Regions from separate parts of the Massilia sp. 9096 genome, predicted to be linked through region 1. Evidence: predicted binding sites of a transcription regulator. Region 1 holds the regulator's gene; each other region holds the start of a gene.

The links. Region 1 encodes HrcA, which represses chaperone genes, less so after heat shock. Its sites were predicted from a motif close to TTAGCACTCNNNNNNNNNGAGTGCTAA; they were not measured.
Region 2: a site for HrcA is predicted at 1,625-1,651, ahead of rpoH (RNA polymerase sigma factor RpoH). Genes of this name have one in related genera too.
Region 3: a site for HrcA is predicted at 2,225-2,251, ahead of groES (co-chaperone GroES). Genes of this name have one in related genera too.

Annotation. Positions count from the first base shown of each region.
Region 1 covers NZ_JQNN01000001.1:3,914,627-3,919,631, forward strand. Annotated here, with positions in the region: gene leuS (leucine--tRNA ligase) at 1-68, opposite strand, end outside; gene FA90_RS16895 (barstar family protein) at 140-466, opposite strand; gene dapB (4-hydroxy-tetrahydrodipicolinate reductase) at 593-1,408, opposite strand; gene FA90_RS16905 (outer membrane protein assembly factor BamE) at 1,405-2,025, opposite strand; gene fur (ferric iron uptake transcriptional regulator) at 2,160-2,588, shown strand; gene hrcA (heat-inducible transcriptional repressor HrcA) at 2,754-3,767, opposite strand; gene FA90_RS16920 (HAD family hydrolase) at 3,820-4,539, opposite strand; gene FA90_RS16925 (hypothetical protein) at 4,721-5,005, shown strand, end outside.
Region 2 covers NZ_JQNN01000001.1:5,294,686-5,299,690, reverse strand. Annotated here, with positions in the region: gene FA90_RS23160 (aldehyde dehydrogenase family protein) at 1-1,084, opposite strand, end outside; gene rpoH (RNA polymerase sigma factor RpoH) at 1,776-2,666, shown strand; gene FA90_RS27555 (hypothetical protein) at 2,835-2,966, shown strand; gene FA90_RS23150 (dienelactone hydrolase family protein) at 3,222-4,109, opposite strand; gene FA90_RS25285 (hypothetical protein) at 4,223-4,702, shown strand; gene ggt (gamma-glutamyltransferase) at 4,699-5,005, shown strand, end outside.
Region 3 covers NZ_JQNN01000001.1:3,301,529-3,306,533, reverse strand. Annotated here, with positions in the region: gene groL (chaperonin GroEL) at 209-1,855, opposite strand; gene groES (co-chaperone GroES) at 1,886-2,176, opposite strand; gene FA90_RS14195 (hypothetical protein) at 2,525-2,794, shown strand; gene FA90_RS14190 (cell division protein ZapA) at 2,791-3,102, shown strand; RNA gene ssrS (6S RNA) at 3,298-3,478, shown strand; gene FA90_RS14185 (EVE domain-containing protein) at 3,550-4,041, shown strand; gene lgt (prolipoprotein diacylglyceryl transferase) at 4,048-4,863, opposite strand; gene FA90_RS14175 (LysR family transcriptional regulator) at 4,865-5,005, opposite strand, start outside.

The DNA.
Region 1 (5,005 bases):
GCGTCGATCGACTTCCAATAGGCCTGGGCGGCCTGTTCGACTTCGGCTGGACTATATTTATCTTGCATGATGTTCTGCGGACTGATGAGAGATGAGCAGAACATTATACCGGGTGATATGCGGTGCAGCGTCGGCGCAATTACCGCAATTCGAGCTCCAGCGCCGGCTTTTCGCCATAGTCCTCGTAGCGCTCGTTGATGCCGATGATGCAGAACGCCATCTCCTCGAGCACGTCGGGGGCGCGCTCGCGCAGGCTTTCGGAATGCGTCACGACGATGTGCAGGGTTTCGTCCTTCTTCAGGCGCACGCTGCTCATGCCGTCTTCGTCGCGCAGGTAGCTCAGGCAATCGACCCAGGAATCCATCGTGTGCGGATAGGAATCGGGGAAGCCGAAGGCGCGCTGGCTCTCGACGTGGAAGCTTTCCGCATCCTTGATCGCGGCGCCGTTCAATTCGACGGTGGCCATATGAATTCTCCTCTGTGGTGCGGGCCATGAAAAACGCCCGCCGTCCCGGTCAGTATGCCAGCAGATCGCAGGCAAAGCCGTCCAGTTCGGCGGGCGTACGCGCGCGGGCGCGCGAGGTTCAGGTTTTTAGTTGGACGCCTTGAGCCCCAGCACGTCCTGCATGTCGTACAGGCCGGTCGGCTTGTCGGCCAGGAAGCGCGCGGCGCGCAGCGAACCCTGGGCGTAGCTGACCCGGCTGCTCGACTTGTGGCTGATCTCGATGCGCTCGCCGATGCCGGCGAACAGCACGGTGTGGTCGCCGACGATGTCGCCGCCGCGCACGGTGGCGAAACCGATCGTCGACGGGTCGCGCTCGCCGGTCACGCCTTCGCGGCCGTAGACGGCGCAGTCCTTCAGGTCGCGGCCCAGCGCGTCGGCGATGACTTCGCCCATCTTGAGCGCGGTGCCGGACGGGGCATCGACCTTGTGGCGATGGTGGGCTTCGATGATCTCGATGTCATAGCCTTCCGAGAAATTCTTGGCCGCCATTTCCAGAAGCTTGAGCGTGACGTTCACGCCGATGCTCATGTTGGGGGCGAACACGATCGCGGTCTTCTCGGCGGCGGCGCGGATCGCCGCCTTGCCGGCATCGTCGAAGCCGGTGGTGCCGATGATCATCTTGATGCCGTGGGCGGCGCAGTATTCCAGGTGGCGCAGCGTACCCTCGGGGCGCGTGAAATCGATCAGGAATTCAGCGCCGGCCAGGCCCTGCTCGAACCCGGACTGGATCGCCACGCCGGCCAGCTGGCCGGAGAAGGCGCCGGCATCGCTGCCGATGAAGGGGCTGCCCTCGCGGTCGAGCGCGCCGGACAACTGCGCATCGGGCGCGGCGGCGATGGTTTCGATCAGCATGCGGCCCATGCGGCCGCTGGCGCCTGCGACGGCGATATTCAACTTACTCATTGCCCGCCACCACCATCGCGCTGCTTGTCCTTGTTGCGCTTCATGTCGGCGATGTCTTCCTCGGCCGACTTGGTTTCGTATTTCGAGATGCCGATCAGGCGCGCGATGTATTCGCGTTCGGTCGGCAGGTTGCCGCCGTCGATGCGGTCGACCTTGTCATCCTTGAAGAACACGCTGACGCGGCTGGTGGTCAGCTCGCCGTTGCCGCGCGCCAGGTAGAACGGGAAGTCCCAGCGATTCGCATGGAAGGGATCGGTCAGCAGCGGGGTGCCGAGGATGAACTTGACCTGATCGCGCGTCTGGCCGGGCTTGAGCTGCTTGAGCATTTCTTCGGTAACGAAGTTACCTTGCTGGATGTCCGGACGATACGGCGAGATGAACCACAGGAACTTCTGGAATTGAGTGACGGTAGTGGTTTGCGCACCCGCGTTCGCGATGGCGGCCGATTTGTCGGCATCGGCGGCGACCGCGCTCGGGGCGGTGCTCACCGGCGCCGCCGGCTTGGTCTGGTTGCGCCAGGACGCGCAGCCCGAGACCGCCAGCGCCGTGCAGGCGAGGCCGGCCACGAGCGCTGCCCGCGCGTGGGAACGATGGAGAACGGCTTTCTTGGTGCGCATATCTGACCTTAAATCGATGAGAACCCCGCCCAATCCGCACTGCTTTTGTGGCGGTATGGCGAGGAGCCTGAATGAGCGTTGGCTCCGAAAACGCTATATCATAAAGCACTCCGCCCATCTACGAGTAACAAAACATGAGCAACAACCCAACCGACCTGAAGGCCAGCGGCCTCAAAGCGACACTGCCGCGGCTTAAAATTCTGGAGATCTTCCAGAACAGCACGGTGCGGCACCTGACGGCGGAAGACGTCTACAAAACCCTCCTGAACGAGAACATGGACGTCGGCCTGGCGACCGTGTACCGGGTGCTGACCCAGTTCGAACAGGCTGGCCTGCTGAACCGCAATCACTTTGAAACCGGCAAGGCGATCTACGAGCTCAACGCCGGCTCGCACCACGACCACCTGGTCTGCCTGGACTGCGGCCACGTCGAAGAGTTCTACGACGAGGAAATCGAAAGCCGCCAGCAAAAGATCGCCCTCGAACGCGGCTTCAAGATCGCCGAGCATGCGCTGGCGATCTACGGCAATTGCCAAACTCCCAACTGCCCGCACCGCCACTGAAGGGGCGCCCCGCAAACCCGCTGCCCGTTGCAGCTTCGGCGGGAGCGCCGAGCCCTGCGACGCGCGCCATGCCGCAAGTACGGCTGCGCTTCTCGGCCAGATCTGCTGCCGTTCGCGAAGGTTTTCGAGGCCCCCCGAAACGTTAGCCGGAAATCATTAACCCTGTCAGGAGTGGCTGAGCGCGTTCGAGAGCAGCTTGGCCGTGATGTCGACGATCGGGATCACGCGCTCGTACGCCATGCGGGTCGGGCCGATCACGCCCAGCGTGCCGACGATCTTGCCGTTGACTTCGTACGACGCGGTGACGACGCTCATCTCGTCCATCGGCACCAGCTTGGACTCCCCGCCGATGAAGATCTGCACGCCGCCGGCCTTGCTGGAGACGTCCAATAGCTGCATCAGCCCGGTTTTCTGCTCGAACATCTCGAACATCTGGCGCAGCGAGCTCATGTTGGAAGACAGGTCCGACACCGACAGCAGGTTGCGTTCGCCGGCGATGACCATGTCGTCGCCCTCCTGCATCGCTTCGCTGCCCGCCTCCACCGCGCTGTGCATCAGGCGGCCCATGTCGTCGCGCAGCTGGCGCAGCTCGCCGGTCAGGCGCGCGCGCACGTCGTCGAAGCCGAGGCCGGCGAAATTCTGGTTCAGGTAGTTGGCCGACTGCGTCAGCTGCGCCGGCGAATAGTCGACGTCGGTCAGCAGCAGGCGATTCTGCACGTTGCCGCGCGGATCGACGATGACTAACAAGATGCGCTTTTCCGACAGGCGCAGGAATTCGATCTGCTGGAACACCGACTCGCGCCGCGGACTCTGTACCACACCGGCGAATTGCGACAGCGAGGACAGCATCTGCGCCGCGTTGGCGATGACCTTTTGCGGCTGATGGGCCGGCAAGCGCATTCCGGCCTCGACCGCGTGCTCGTCGATCTGCCGCACGGTGAGCAGCGTATCGACGAACAGGCGGTAGCCGCGCGGCGTCGGGATGCGGCCGGACGAGGTGTGCGGGCTGGCGACGTAGCCCATTTCCTCGAGGTCGGCCATGATGTTGCGGATGGTGGCCGGCGAGAGGTCGAGCCCGGACAGCTTGGACAGCGCGCGCGATCCCACCGGCTGGCCGTCGGCGATGTAGCGCTCGACCAGGGCCTTCAATAGGGTTTGTGCACGGTTATCGAGTTGCATATTCTTTATTATGCCCGTTTATGCCCAGTAGATGGGCGCGCGTGCAGGCAATTTACGGCGATCCGTGCTCGCGCTTGAGCCAGTCGAGCAGTTCGTCGAAGTCACGCACGGTCGCGTCCGGCACTACGTCGTGCTCCAGGTGCTTCGTGGAACCGGTGCGGTTCATCCAGACCGCGCGCAAGCCGGCGCGCTGGGCGCCCTGCACGTCGAGCAGCACGTCGTCGCCGACGTACACCGCGTCTGCCGGATCGACGCCCAGTTCGCGGCAGGCGGCCAGGAAGATCGCGGCGTCCGGCTTGGCCACGCCCAGCTCGTGCGCCGCCACCGACACCTTGAAATGATGCGACAGGCCGATCGTGCGCAGGTCGGCGTTGCCGTTCGAGATCGAGCCGACCAGCACGCGGTCGCGCAGGCGGATCAGGCCGGGCACCACGTCGTCGAAGGGGATCACGGCGTTACGCGCGGCAAAGAATTGCGTCATCGCGTGCTCGACCTTGGCCGGATCTTCGCCGGCCTGTTCGAAGGCGGCCAGCAGGCCGGCGCGGCGCAGCTTGCCGAGGTCGAGGTTCAACTCCGGCTTTTGCGCCAGCATCTCGAGGCGCGCCTGGCGCAGCGTGTCGATCGTGAAGCGCTCGGCCACGCGCGGCGCATGCTCGCGCAGCCACGCGAACAGCGTTTCCTCGGCCTGCAGGATGGTCGGGGCGATCGGCCACAAGGTATCGTCCAGGTCGAACAGGATGGCCTTGGGCCAGGCGCGGCGGGGTGTCGTCATGCGACCCAAGGATAGCGAGGGCGACGAGGAAAATCAATGCGCGGCGTTGCCGTTACACCGTGATACAAAGGTGAATGAGTCCGCAACTCGGCAAATGCACTAAAATGATGGGTATTTTTCTATTCGATAGTGGCAGCCGGCGGCGTGTGGCGTGCACTATCCTGTCCCTTTCGGAGATTCTATGAAGCGTTCGACCCTGCGTGCTGGCCTTGCGCTCGCATGCGCGCTCGGCCTGTCTGCCTGCGGCGGCGGCAGCGGCGACCTGTATTTGACCGGCCAGATTTACGGCGGCGTGACCGCCGATGGCCTGATCCTTCAAAACAATGGCGGCGACGACCTGGCCGTGCCGGCCGGGGCCACGACCTTCCAGTTCGGCAACCGCATCTCCACCGACGACGAGTTCAGTATCACCGTCAAGCAGGCCCCGGCGAATTCCAGCGTCGACAAATGCGTCGTGTCGAACGGC
Region 2 (5,005 bases), 1.4 Mb from region 1:
CGGCCATCTCGCGGTAGCCGGCGCCGCGCGCCAGGGCGATCGTCTCCTGCACGCTTTTCAGCTGGTCGCGATTGATGATCGGACCGATGAAGGTTTCGGGATCGTCCGGACCATTCATCTTGAGCCCTTTCACGCGGGCGGCGTAGCGGTCGACGAACTCGTCGTAGATCGGCGCTTCGACGATCAGGCGGTTCGAGATCATGCAGATCTGGCCCTGGTGCAGGAACTTGCCGAACACGGCGGCATCGACCGCCAGATCAAGGTCGGCATCGGCCAGCACCACCAGCGGGCTGTCGCCGCCGAGCTCCAGTTCGAGACGCTTGATGATCGCGGCCTCGTAGGCGATCTTGCCGATCCCCCGTCCGACCGGCGTCGAGCCGGTGAACGAAATCACGCGCGGCGCCGGATGCTTGACGAAGGCATCGCCGATCTCGCCGCCCGAACCCGGGATGACGTTCAGGATGCCCGGCGGCAGGCCGGCTTCCTCGAACATCTTGGCGAACAGCAGGCCGCCGGTGATCGGGGTGTCCGATGCCGGCTTGAGCACCACGGCATTGCCGACCGCCATGGCCGGCGCCACCGAACGGGCCGACAACTGGAACGGCCAGTTCCACGGCGAAATCACGCCGACCACGCCCACCGGCTTGCGGTAGACGCGGCTTTCCTTGCCGACGGTGTCGTTGGGCAGGATCTTGCCTTCGACCATATACGGCAGCGACGCCGCCTCGAGCATGACGCCCTGCACCGACTTCCACTCGAGCGCCGCCTTGAGCAGGGTGCCCCCGGCTTCGCGCACGATCCAGCCGATGATCTCTTCGCGGCGCTGGTCCATGATCTGGGCGACCTTGGCGAACACCTGTGCACGTTCCGATGGCAGCTTGGCCGCCCATGCGGGCTGGGCGCGGGTGGCGGCATCGTAGGCGGCGTTCAGGTCGGCTTCGTTGGCCTGGGCGACCTCGCCGATCGGCTGTTCGGTCCAGGGGTTCAGATTCGGCCTGGGCTTGGACCCGCCGGCTTTCCAGCGGCCATCGATGAACAGCGTATCGAAATTCTGGTATTCGCGTGCTTCGGCATTCTTGCTCATTGCATTATTCCTTCACGATGATGTGCTTTGAATTCCGCAGGCCAAACCTCTGGTAAATACGTTGCGCATACCGTCCCGGTGGCCTGCCTGGATCATGAACGTAGCATAGGCATGGAATCTCGCGCGTCCGGCTGCCGCAGCGCAGCAATAAGGAAACCCGCGTCTTGGGGGGCGTTGTCGTCGGTGCCGAGGGGGAATCGGCGCATCGCGCCGAGGAACGTCATGGAGCAGATTGCCGGTGTCCGCAATGAACTCGGACCTTGGAACGCCTTGTGTTTTTGTGAACTCTTCCGCTGTTCGCCAGTCAAGTCCACGGCGGACGCAAGGCATCGGCCTACATGTCTAGGTGCGCCAGTTCACAGACCTCTGTAACTTGCAGGCATAACCTATCTTCTACCGATTTCAAACGTTTCAAGCCCCGCGTTTGATTTAAATCAGCTGCATCACAGTGCCACCTCTACAGTTGAACCGATCCGTTTTCGATTCCTGTAAGCAACACTTTAACGAAACTTAAGGACGTCAGCGGAAATATGGTGGCGGCTAGCACTCACCTCAAGAGAGTGCTAATATCTTGTCCGTACACGACGGGTTTGGCTATTGAAAGCATCCCGTCCGCATCCCATAATCGCCGCGCCTCCGGGGCAGCCTTTATGGCATTGACGATGCAGCAGCTTTTTACGAGGGAGTGAACATGTCCGCACAATCCGCATTGGTACCTACCGGCAGCCGTGCTCTTGGACTGGGTTTCAACGGCAATCTCGGCAATATCGACGCTTATATCTCCGCGGTGAACCGCCTGCCGATGCTGACCCACGAGGAAGAGATCTCGCTGGCGAAGCGGCTGCGCGACGACAACGATCTGGACGCCGCGCAAAAGATGGTGATGTCCCACCTGCGCCTGGTGGTGTCGATCGCACGCGGCTACCTGGGCTATGGCCTGCCGCACGCCGACCTGATCCAGGAAGGCAACATCGGCCTGATGAAGGCAGTCAAGCGCTTCGACCCGAACCAGGGCGTACGCCTGGTGTCCTACGCGATGCACTGGATCAAGGCCGAGATGCACGAATACATCTTGAAGAACTGGCGTCTGGTCAAGGTCGCGACGACCAAAGCCCAGCGCAAACTGTTCTTCAACCTGCGCAGCAACAAGCAGGGCCTGGACGCTATGTCGCCGCAGCAAGTCGACGACCTGGCCAAGATGCTCGACGTCAAGCGCGAAGAAGTGATCGAGATGGAAACGCGCCTGTCGGGCCGCGACATCGCGCTGGAAGCGCCGACCGACGACGAAGACGACAAGTTCTCGCCGATCGCTTACCTGTCGTCGGACCAGCAGGAACCGACCAAGGTGCTGGAAGCCGAAGAAGTGGTGCGCCTGCAGTCGGAAGGCCTGGAAACGGCCCTGGGCAAGCTGGACCCGCGCTCGCGCCGCATCGTGGAAGCGCGCTGGCTGGCCAACGACGACGGCTCGGGCGCCACGCTGCACACGCTGGCCGAGGAGTTCGGCGTGTCGGCAGAGCGTATCCGCCAGATCGAAACCGCAGCACTGAAAAAGATGAAAACGGCGCTGGCCGCTTACGTCTGATTCCTTACCGCAGCATCAGGAAAGCGCCTTCGGGCGCTTTTTTTTGGTCACTTATGCAGTGACAATATGCGTATTTACGAGCTTGCCGATCTGATACCCTAGCGGACTCATCAATCACAAGTCGACGTACATGACACACTTTCTTTCTATCTGATCGAAATCATCGGTTTGGTGCTGCTGGCGGTGGGCTATCGCAAGACCAACCGCAACCTGCTGCTGGCGGCGGCGCTTATGATGTGGCTCGGCGCAGGCTTGAACGACTTTACCCAAGGCTTCGTGGACGGTGTCAGCCGCGCGTGATTCGCCTCTGATTTAGCGCAACACGAAAAAAGGCGCCTCCGGGGCGCCTTTTCTTTCGGTGCACCGATCCGGCGATCGATCGACGTCTTTCCTCCAGCCCGTAGGCACGATGGTGCATGCGACCCGGGTTTTCACGCCCGATGATTCGCCGCGCGCCGGGCGCAATACCGCGCTGATGTGCGCCAGCGCCGCGTGCGCTGCAGCTGCAGTTGCAGTATCGCTCGACTTCCGAGGCCGGCATGCATGCCCGCCGGCTCAGCTGCCCAGCTTGTCCTTGAAGAACGCAACCGTGCGGCTCCACGCCAGCTTGGCCGCCGCTTCGTCGAAGCGCGGGGTGGTGTCGTTGTTGAAACCGTGCTGCGCGTCGGCGTAGACGAAATGCTGGTAGTCGACGTGGTTGGCCTTGAGCGCGGCCTCGTACGCCGGCCAGCCGGCCAGGATGCGCTCGTCCTTGCCGGCGTCGTGCAACTGCAGCGGCGCGTGGATGTGCGCCACCTCGGCCGCTGCCGGCTGCATGCCGTAAAAGGCCACCGCCGCGCCCAGATCCGGCAATTGCGTGGCGAGATAGTTGGCGATGCCGCCGCCGTAGCAAAAGCCCACCACCCCGACCTTGCCATTCGCCTGCGGCAGCGTCTTGAGCAGCTGGGCCGCGGCGACGAAATCGGCGCGCGTCTTGGCCTGGTCGAGCTTGGGGAACAGCTCGCGCGCCTTGTCCTCGTCGCCGGGGTAGCCGCCGAGCGGGAACAGCGCGTCCGGCGCGAACGCGATGAAGCCGTCCAGCGCCAGGCGGCGCGCGATGTCCTCGATGTGCGGGTTCAGGCCGCGGTTCTCGTGCACCACCAGGATCGCCGGCAGCTTGCCCTTGGCGCTGGCCGGCATCGCCAGGTAGCCGCGCAGCTTGCCGTAGCCTTGCGGCGACGGGAATTCCTGGTAACGCGTGGTCAAGCGCGCATCCGACGGCGCCACCACCGGCGCGGCGAACGACGGCGACAATTGCGCCAGCAGCGTGGCCGCGCTCGCGCCGCCCACGGCATAGCGGCCGGCGCGGGACAGGAAGTCGCGCCGCGACAGGCGTCCGTGGACGTAGCCGTCGAACAGTTTCAGGACTTCGGGATCGAAATCCTCGGAGGTCAAGCGCGTCATCCGGGTCTCCTGGTGAGTTGACAAGTGCTCAACAGGATACGCCATCCGGAGCGCGAATTGTGCAGGCGTCGCGTTTTGATACTATTTGCTTAATGCAAATGTCCGAATGCTCCATGATGCCATCGCGGTTCCCGCCTCGTCCCCTTGCCATCGCGGCCGCCTTCACCATGGCAGCCGGTGTCGCCCTGGGCGGCTGCGCGGTCAACCCGATCCGCGACGGCGTCTATCCGCTCCAGCCCGAACAGAGCGTGACCCTGGCGCCGGGCACCACGCTCACCTACGACAGCTTCAGCGACAGCCGCTGCCCGGCCAACACCCAGTGCATCTGGGCCGGACGGCTGATCCTGCGCTTCATCGTCGATGGCCCGGGCGGGCGCGAAGAGTTCAGCCTCGGTCCCGACCAGGCCGTGGCGGCGCCCAACGCGCTGCACGGCGCGCGCGTGTCGCTCGACGTGCGCGCGCTCCCGCCCGCGCGCGCGGGCGCAGGCGCGCACGCGGCCGACCCGCTGGCCGTCACGCTCAGGATCAGCCAGGCCGGCGCGCCGGCTTCCGCGTCCACTGTCCCTTTCACTTCCACACCACCCCGACCATGACCACCCACGTCAAACCCCTGCTGCTGGCGATCGCGCTGGCGTGCCCCGCCGCCTTCGCCGCGCCGCCGGTCGCCACCGGCACCGGCGGCGCCGTCGCCACCATCAGCGAAAAGGCCTCGCAATCGGCGCTCGCCATCCTCAACAAGGGCGGCAACGCCATCGACGCCACCGTGGCGGCGGCCGCGACGCTGGGCGTCACCGATCCGTTCAGCTGCGGCATCGGCGGCGGCGGCTTCATGGTGATCTACCTGGCCAAGGACAAGCGCGTGGTCACGATCGACCACCGCGAGACCGCGCCGAATT
Region 3 (5,005 bases), 610 kb from region 1:
GCTGCGCGTGGCGGTCCGATCGTACGTACAAATGCAACCCGAGTATAAATCAGCATTGCCGCAAGGAAACCGGAAAAGTCGATATCCGATCCCGAGTGTTGCCTGGCTACATCGGAACATTGGCAGTGAATAAATGAAAAAGCCCGCAGGGCGCGAACCCTGCGGGCTTTCCGGTGCTACGGGTTGGCTGTGAGCCGACCGGCGTGAATTACATCATGCCGTCCATGCCCATGCCGCCCATGCCACCCATACCGCCCATGCCGCCGGCAGCCGGCTTGTCTTCGACGATCTCGGAGACCATGGCGTCGGTGGTCAGCATCAGGCCGGCGATCGACGCTGCGTTCTGCAGGGCCGAACGGGTGACCTTGGCCGGATCCAGCACGCCCATCTCGACCATGTCGCCATAGGTGCCGTTGGCGGCGTTGTAGCCGTAGTTGCCGGTGCCGCCCAGGACTGCCGAGACGACGACCGACGGCTCTTCGCCGGCGTTCTGGACGATCATGCGCAGCGGCTCTTCCATCGCGCGCAGCACGATCTTGATGCCGGCTTCCTGGTCAGGGTTGTCGCCCTTGACCTGGATCGATGCGCGGGCGCGCAGCAGGGCCACGCCGCCGCCCGGCACGATGCCTTCTTCGACGGCAGCGCGGGTGGCGTGCAGCGCGTCTTCCACGCGTGCTTTCTTCTCTTTCATCTCGACTTCGGTGGCTGCACCGACGCGGATCACGGCAACGCCGCCGGCCAGCTTGGCCACGCGCTCTTGCAGTTTTTCACGGTCGTAGTCCGAGGTCGCTTCTTCGATCTGCACGCGCACCATCTTGACGCGCGCTTCGATCGATTCGGCCTGGCCGGCGCCGTCGATGATGATGGTGTTTTCCTTGCCGACTTCGATGCGCTTGGCCTGGCCCAGTTCGGCCAGGGTGACTTTTTCCAGCGTCATGCCGACTTCTTCGGCGATCACCTGGCCGCCGGTCAGGATGGCGATGTCTTCCAGCATGGCCTTGCGACGGTCGCCGAAGCCCGGGGCTTTCACTGCGACGGTCTTCAGGATGCCGCGGATGTTGTTGACGACCAGGGTCGCCAGCGCTTCGCCTTCGATGTCTTCGGCGATGATGACCAGCGGACGGCCGGCCTTCGCAACTTGCTCCAGCACCGGCAGCAGGTCACGGATGTTGGCGATCTTCTTGTCGCACAGCAGGACGAACGGGCTTTCGTGAACGGCAACCTGCTTGTCCGGGTTGTTGATGAAGTACGGCGACAGGTAGCCGCGGTCGAATTGCATACCTTCGACGATGTCCAGCTCGTCGTTCAGCGACTTGCCGTCTTCGACGGTGATGACGCCTTCCTTGCCGACTTTTTCCATCGCCTCGGCGATGCGCTCGCCGACCGATGCGTCCGAGTTGGCCGAGATGGTGCCGACCTGGGCGATCTCTTTCGAGGTGGTGGTCGGCTTGGCGATTTTCTTCAGTTCTTCGACGGTGGCGGCGACGGCCTTGTCGATGCCGCGCTTCAGGTCCATCGGGTTCATGCCGGCGGCAACGAATTTCATGCCTTCGCGCACGATGGCTTGCGCCAGCACGGTCGCGGTGGTGGTGCCGTCACCGGCGTTGTCGCTGGTCTTGGAGGCGACTTCCTTCACCATCTGCGCGCCCATGTTCATGAGCTTGTCTTTCAGTTCGATCTCTTTTGCGACCGAGACGCCGTCCTTGGTGACGGTCGGGGCGCCGAACGAACGCTCGAGCACCACGTTGCGGCCTTTCGGGCCCAGGGTGACTTTGACTGCGTTGGCCAGGATGTTGACACCCTCGACCATCTTGGCGCGTGCTACGTCGCCGAACACTACATCTTTAGCTGCCATTTGTTATTTCTCCGTTCGTATTGGACTGGATTACTGGGCCACGACGGCCATGATGTCTTCTTCGCGCATGACCAGCAGCTCGTCGCCGTTGACCTTGACGGTCTGGCCCGAGTACTTGCCGAACAGGACGCGGTCGCCGACTTTGACTTCCAGCGGACGGACGTTGCCGTTTTCTTGGACTTTGCCGTTGCCCACGGCCAGCACTTCACCTTGATCCGGCTTCTCGGCGGCCGCATCAGGGATGATCAGGCCGGACGCAGTTTTGGTTTCCTGGTCGAGACGCTTCACGATAACGCGATCGTGCAATGGGCGAAGGTTCATGCAAAACTCCTTTTGGTTTGGACTGAATAAGACGATTCGGGAAAATTGTTAGCACTCCCCGCTAACGAGTGCTAATTATAGGGACGATAACACCCCATTTCAAGCCGCTGTCTTCGAGATTGACAAGACTTTTTTGAGAGTTATCAAGCGATGTTGTCGACTTGCCGCAATACCGAGACACGCAGCTTGTGCAGCCTGCCTCAAGCGATGGGACGTTCGCGATTGGCGAACACATAAGCCCGACAGACTACCACCTATCCGGCGGGGTGTGCGCACGATCGGTAGTCACGGTGCATAGGCAATCGTGATTCTGTTGACGGGGTATTCGACTCGATCCTATAGTTATGAATGATTTCCGAATTCCAAGACCTCTCCGATAAAATCGACCGGCTCGCCCAGCTGGCGCAATCGCTGCGCAGCGAGAACTATCTGCTGCGCCAGGCCAACGCGCTGCTCAGCGCCGAGAACGTCGATTTCAAGCACCGGCTGATCGAAGCCCAGCGCCGCGTCGAAGCGCTGCTGGTCCAGCTCGAGCCCCAGTCCGACGACAGCGCCGACGATGGCGCGGCCCCCGACGCTTCCGCGACCGACCTAGACATCAACGAGGCCAGCCGATGATCCAACTTGACGTCCTCATCATGGGCCAGTCCTACCGCCTGGCGTGCAAGGAAGGCGAGCAGAAGACGCTGCGCGAAGCCGTGCAATATCTCGACGGTAAGATGTGCGCCCTGCGCGACTCGGGCAAGGTCAAGGGCACCGACCGCATCGCCGTGATGGCCGCGCTGTCGGTGGCGGCAGAATTCCTGTCGGTCAAATCGCCGCAAGGGCCGCTGTCCGATCTGACCATCCTGGAAGTCAAGCACAAGCTGGACGCGATGCACCAGGTGCTGGACCAGGCCCTGGCGCCGCAAGGGAATTTGTCCTGACAAGAACCTCGCAAGCCTGCTGCGCGTTGCAATGGCGGTGGAGGCGCCGAGCCCTGCGAGGCGCCGCAGCGGCGCACCGGCTGTACGTCCGTACAGCTGCGCCTCTTGACCGCCATTGCTGCCGCTCGCGACGGTTTTCGAAGTCCTTGTGAACCGAATTCGTTTGACAAGGAAGTTCATCGTAGTAAACTGGCGTCTACCCTGCGGTGTTCGAGATTTGTCATATATTCCTTGAACCATTCATTCGCATAGGTTGCGGAATATGCTTGGTGGGCGCGATCGTCACTTGTCTGACGAACCCGAAATTGAGCTGACTGTGACCACCTTGAGCCTTTTGGTTCGGGATGCCGGCAATAACGGCACATGCGGGGCTACATTCCAGAAGCGGTTGCGACGCGTGCGCAACCGCTTTTTTATTTGTTTTTTTATTAGTCCATTGGAGTGTGCATGCGCTACTGGCTGATGAAATCCGAACCCGACGAAGTCAGTTTCGAAGACGTTCTGGCGGCGCCGCAACGCACGGTCGCCTGGTTCGGGGTACGCAACTACCAGGCCCGCAATTTCATGCGCGACCAGATGCAGGTCGGCGACGGCATCCTGTTCTACCACTCGAGCTGCGCCCTGCCGGGCGTGGCCGGCGTCGCGCGCGTCGCCAGCACGGCGTATCCGGATGCGTCGCAGTTCGATGCGGGCAGTCCGTATTTCGATCCGAAGGCGACGCCGGAGAATCCGCGCTGGATCTCGGTCGACGTGACGGCGGTGGCCCAGGGCCGCTACCTGCCCTTGACCGGGCTGCGCGGGGTGCCCGAACTGGAAGAGATGGTGCTGCTGCAGAAGGGCAGCCGGCTGTCGGTGTCCCCGGTCACGCCGGGGCAGTGGAACAAGATCCTGGAGATGGCCGGGATCGAGGCCGGGGCCGCGCTCGACACCGCGGCCTGAGTCCGCTCAAGCGTGGGCCGGCTGGCGGTTTCCGCTCGAATACGCCCAGAACAGCATGATGAGGCCGGCCACGATCATCGGCAGCGACAGCACCTGGCCCGAGGTGATCGGCAGGCCGAACACGTGGGTTTCCCAGTCGGGCACGCGGAACCATTCCGTGAAGAAGCGCGCGCAGCCGTACAGCGTGGTGTACAGCGCGCCCACGGCCAGGCGCGGACGCGGTTTGCGCGCGAAGATCCACATGATGACGAAGACCAGGATGCCGTCGATGAGCATCTGGTACAGCGGCGACGGATGCACCAGGTGATCGGTGATGCCCGGCCACTCCATGGCCCAGGGCAGCGAGGGATCGGCCATGCGGCCCGGCAGTTCGGCGTTGATGAAGTTGCCCAGGCGGCCGCAGGCATAGCCGATCGGCACCATCGGCGCGATGAAGTCGTACACGTCGAGCAGGTTGCGCTTGCGCTTGCTGGCCCACAGCGCCATCGCGATCAGCACGCCGATGAAGCCGCCGTGGTAGGACATGCCGCCATGCCAGGTTTGCAGGATCTCGAGCGGGTGCGAGAAATAATAGTCGGGGCGGTAGAACAGCACCTCGCCCAGGCGCCCGCCGATCACGACGCCGAGCATCCCGTAGAACAGCATGTCGTCGAGGTCGGAATTGGTCCAGCCCTGCGCCTGCACATGCGGCTGGGTACGGATGCGCACACGCCCCAGGATGATGAACAGGGCAAAGGCCAGCACGTACATGATGCCGTACCAATGGATGTCGACGGGGCCAATGCTGAACGCGATCGGATTCGGTCGCGGATGATGAATCATATTAAGTTGTCCTCAGTAATTCCAGAAAGCCCTCGAGCACCGGCGACGGATTATCGCGGCGCCATGCGATGCCGGTTTCGACCAATGGTGTCGGGCCGGCGAGGGCACGGTATTCTACGCCCGGGCGCATCAGGTTGCAGAC